DNA from 2 places in the Variovorax sp. PAMC 28711 genome. Region 1 is predicted to be linked to the other one. Evidence: riboswitches for the same ligand, from Rfam matches in the RefSeq annotation. Region 1 holds a riboswitch; the other holds the start of a gene.

Evidence for each region. A riboswitch is a leader RNA that binds a small molecule or an ion and turns the genes downstream of it on or off. The one in region 1 is predicted to bind manganese.
Region 2: linked by a shared signal. The riboswitch ahead of AX767_RS10615 (TMEM165/GDT1 family protein) and the one ahead of mntP (manganese efflux pump MntP) in region 1 are both predicted to bind manganese.

What each region holds. Positions count from the first base shown of each region.
Region 1 covers NZ_CP014517.1:1,681,331-1,683,524, forward strand. The annotation lists gene AX767_RS08380 (bifunctional cytochrome P450/NADPH--P450 reductase) at 1-454, shown strand, start outside; gene mntP (manganese efflux pump MntP) at 459-1,025, opposite strand; yybP-ykoY riboswitch at 1,043-1,210, opposite strand; gene AX767_RS08390 (sulfatase-like hydrolase/transferase) at 1,287-2,194, shown strand, end outside.
Region 2 covers NZ_CP014517.1:2,148,206-2,150,399, reverse strand. The annotation lists gene metX (homoserine O-succinyltransferase MetX) at 1-534, opposite strand, end outside; gene AX767_RS10615 (TMEM165/GDT1 family protein) at 647-1,210, opposite strand; yybP-ykoY riboswitch at 1,222-1,404, opposite strand; gene AX767_RS10610 (RNA recognition motif domain-containing protein) at 1,598-2,194, shown strand, end outside.

The sequences.
Region 1 (2,194 bases):
ATCGAAGCCGATCATCATGGTCGGCCCCGGCACCGGGCTCGCGCCCTTTCGCGGTTTCCTGCAAGACCGTGCCGCGCAAAAGACGGCCGGCGCCACGCTCGGTGACGCGATGCTGTTCTTCGGCTGCCGTCACCCGCAGCAGGATTTCATCTACGCCGGCCAGTTGCAAGCGTGGGCGAAGGAAGGCCTCGTCGACCTGCACACCGCCTTCTCGCGTGCTGGCGGCCGCAAGGCCTATGTGCAGGACCTGATCCGCGAGCAGGCCGATGCCGTGTGGAAGCTGCTCGAAGCCGGCGCCACGGTGTACGTGTGCGGCGACGGCTCGCGCATGGAACCCGACGTGCGCCGCACGCTCGCCGACATCGCCCGCGAGCACGGCGAGGACAGCGACGCCTGGATGGACAAGATGCTGTCCACGCAGCGCTACGTGCTGGACGTCTGGGCCGCGAGCTGAAGGCTCAGAGCGCCGTGAGGTGCTCGTAGAGGATGACGGCGCCGATGCCGATGAGCAGGATGCCGCCGATGGCTTCCGCCCAGCGACCGGCGATGTTTCCGAGCAGCCGCCCGACCATCACGCCGATGGTGACCATCGCGAAGGTGGCCAGGCCGATGGCGGCGGCGACCGGCAGGATGTTCACGTCCAGGAACGCCAGCCCGACGCCGACCGCCATGGCATCGATGCTCGTGGCGAAGCCGGTGATCGCCAACAGCCAGAAGCCGTGGCGTGTCGGCTTCTCGGCCGTGGCGTCCGGCGCCTTCAACGCGGCCACGATCATCCGCAGGCCCAGCACGCTCAGGAGCGTGAAGGCGATCCAGTGGTCCCAGTCCTTGACATAGCTCGAGGCCGCATAGCCGAGCGCCCAGCCGATGAGCGGCGTGATCGCCTCGATGACGCCGAAGATCGCGCCCGTGCGCAGCGCCTCCGACCAGCGGGGTTTCTGAAGCGCGGTGCCCTTGCCGACGGCGGCCGCGAAAGCGTCGGTCGACATGGCCAGGGCCAGCAACGCGGTGGAAGCGAAATTCATGTGGGAAACGTTTTCCGGCCGGGCGAGGACGCAAAGGCACGCCACCCTGCCCGACCTGCGTCGTGGTGACATGCCGATGGTCTCGCCAACCGAAATACGGTTGCCTGCGCCACGGCATGAAAGATGCCGAGTGTGTTGACGCAGGCGCCTTCGAAGAAACGAAGGCCGGCTACTCCCCAAGGGAGCGGCGATTCTAGAGGGCTTGCCCGCCATGAGGGCGCTCATCGCCGCGCCCGGTCGCGCTGGCAGAATTCCGCGCCCATGCCCGACATCCCCAGCCAAAGCTCAGCCGCCGCGCCCGGCCCCCACCGGCAGACGCTGCTCGCATGCGGCGCCGTGGGTGCCACCGTGTTGACGCTGATCGCCCTCGGACATGATGGCCGGCGGGTGGCGCAACTCCTCGCGCTTGCGCTGCCCGCGCTTGCATGGCTGGCCTGGCCGGTGCGCAGCGCCGCGATGCACCGGACCCGCAGCGTGGTCGTGTGGCTGTGGGCGATGGCTTTCACCGTCGACGGCGTGACGCGCGCCTACCTGCTCGACACCTACCAGGCCGCGCCCGACAGTTCGCTGATCCAGTCCGCGGCGGCCAACACCAACGGTCGCGAAGCAGGCGAATACCTGTCGATGCACTGGCGCGCGATGCTGGTGTGGTCGTCGGCGGTGCTGCTCGCGGGACTCGTCATCGCAAGATCGACGCGGCTCGGCGCACGCGGGCCGGCCAACCTGTCGCGCTGGACCGTCGTCGTGCTGTCGGCCACGCTGCTCCTGGGAAGCGTCGCCTACCTCAGCAAGCCCTGGCGCCGGCTGCACCCGGTCATGTTCTGGACCCAATGGAGCCAGTCGGTCCTGGCGCTTCGCGCGGGCTGGGCCGACCAGCAGCGGGAGCGCGATGACGCCATGGCCCGCGCGAGGGCGGCTGCGCCGTTCATTGCGCAGCACGGCCCGGCGACGGTGGTGCTCGTCATCACCTACAGCATCAACCGGGACAACATGGCGCTCTACGGCTATCGGCGTGCCACCACACCGCGGCTGCTCTCGCACAAGGCCCAGCTCGAAGACCAGATGCTGGTGATGCGCAATGCCTGGTCGGTCGACGCGAGCACCCTGCCCTCGCTGCGCAACATGTTCAATTTCGGGCTGCCGCAAGACCAGCAGCCGCAGCATGTCCT
Region 2 (2,194 bases), 470 kb from region 1:
GAGGTTCGGCGCGCTTGCGATGACCACCGCATGGCCGACGCGCTCCGGGTACTGCAGCGTCCAGCTCAGCGCCTGCATGCCGCCGAGGCTCCCGCCCATCACGGCCGCAAGGCGCTCGATGCCCAACGCGTCGAGCAGCACCGCTTGCGCATCGACCCAGTCTTCTACCGTCACGACCGGAAAATCGGCGCCGTAGATGCGGCCGGTGTCGGGGTGGGTGTGCATCGGGCCGGTCGAGCCGAAACAGGAGCCGAGATTGTTGACCCCGATGACGAAGAAGCGGTCGGTGTCGAGCGGCTTGCCCGGCCCGATCATGTTGTCCCACCAGCCCTCGGATTTCGGTTGGCCCGCGTACACGCCCGCCACGTGGTGCGACGCGTTGAGCGCGTGGCACACAAGCACCGCGTTGCTCCTGGCGGCGTTGAGCGTGCCGTAGGTTTCGTAGGCAAGCGCGTAGTCGCGGATCGACGCGCCGCTGCGCAAGGCCAGCGGCCCCGCGAAGGACATCGATTGGGAAACGACTTCAAAAGACATGAAAAAACCCGGCCTCGCTAAAAAACGAGCCGGGTTCGGCCACGGTCTTTAGCTGAATTTATAGAGCGCCCGCAAGCTGTAGCAAATCGGCGCCGGGCGAGTATAGCCCCGCCTACCAGCCGGCGATCATGACCGCGCCTAGCACCAGGAAGATCGCCGCCGAGATGCCGTGTACCCGCTTGATGGGCACGCGCTTGACGAGCTTGTCGCCCAGCCAGACCACCGGCGCGTTGGCCAGCATCATGCCGAGCGTGGTGCCCGCCACCACCCAGACATAGTCGCCGACGAAGCGGGCCGCCAGCATCACCGTGGCGATCTGGGTCTTGTCGCCCATCTCGGCCAGGAAGAACGCGATGACCGTGGTGCCGAAGACGCCGAAGTGCGACGACTTCGGCGCATCGTCGTCGTCCAGCTTGTCGGGAATGAGCATCCAGATCGCCATCGCGATGAACGAGCCGCCGAGGATCCAGCGCAAGGCGGTTTCGCCCAGCATGTGCGTCACCCAGGCGCCGACCGCGCCCGCGAGCGCGTGGTTGACGATCGTCGCCGTGAAGATCCCGAGCACGATCGGCCAGGGTTTGCGAAATCGTGCGGCGAGCAAGAGCGCAAGCAGCTGGGTCTTGTCGCCCATTTCGGCAAGCGCGACGATGCCGGTTGAAACGAGAAAGGCTTCCATGGTGAAACGGGGAGTTCCTTGGGCCGAAGGACGCAATTGACCGTGCAACACCTTCGGCCATCTTCCGAAGTTGCACGGTCAAAGGTCTCGCCAGGTGAAACACTGCGCACGCCATGTCCCGTGTGGGGCAGGACAAGTCTGTTGACGTGAGCCCTTCTCTCGACGGAAGGCGGCTACTCCCCAATGACGGCGCGATTCTAGCGGGGCCGCCGCCCACCCGAAAATCCGGTTTGCGTTCGTGATATTTCACCCATAATAAATGGGCCTCCCTTCAAATTCTGGAGGCGCATTCGGTGATCGGTCAGTTTCGCGCAGCAGGGCGGGGTCCGTCCGGAAGTGCTATCGGGACTCCATCGCTTTTCTTGATGTGTTTTGAGGAGTCCCTTGATGGGCAACAAACTGTACGTCGGCAACCTGCCTTATTCGGTACGCGACGGTGACCTCGAACAGGCCTTCGGCCAGTTCGGTTCGGTGACCAGCGCCAAAGTCATGATGGAACGTGACACGGGCCGCTCGAAGGGCTTCGGCTTCGTCGAAATGGGCGACGACGCCGAAGCGCAAGCCGCCATCAATGGCATGAACGGTCAGCCTCTGGGCGGTCGCAGCGTGGTCGTCAATGAAGCGCGTCCCATGGAAGCACGTCCGCCCCGCAGCGGCGGTTATGGCGGCGGCGGGGGTTACGGCGGCGGTGGCAGCGGTGGTGGTGGCTACGGCGGCGGTGGTGGCGGCAATGGAGGCGGAGGCTACGGCGGCGGGGGAAGTGGTGGCGGCGGCTACGGCGGTGGTGGTGGTGGCCGCAGCGGTGGCGGTGGCGGCGGCTACGGCGGCGGTCCTGGCGGCGGCGGTGGCGGCGGCGGCCGCAGTGGGGGTGGCTACGGTGGCGGCGGCGGTGGCGGCGATGGCGGGTTCCGCAGCCCTTACGGCGCTGGCCCACGCGGTGGCGGTCGCAGCGGCGGCGGTGGTGGTGGCTATGGCGGTAACAAC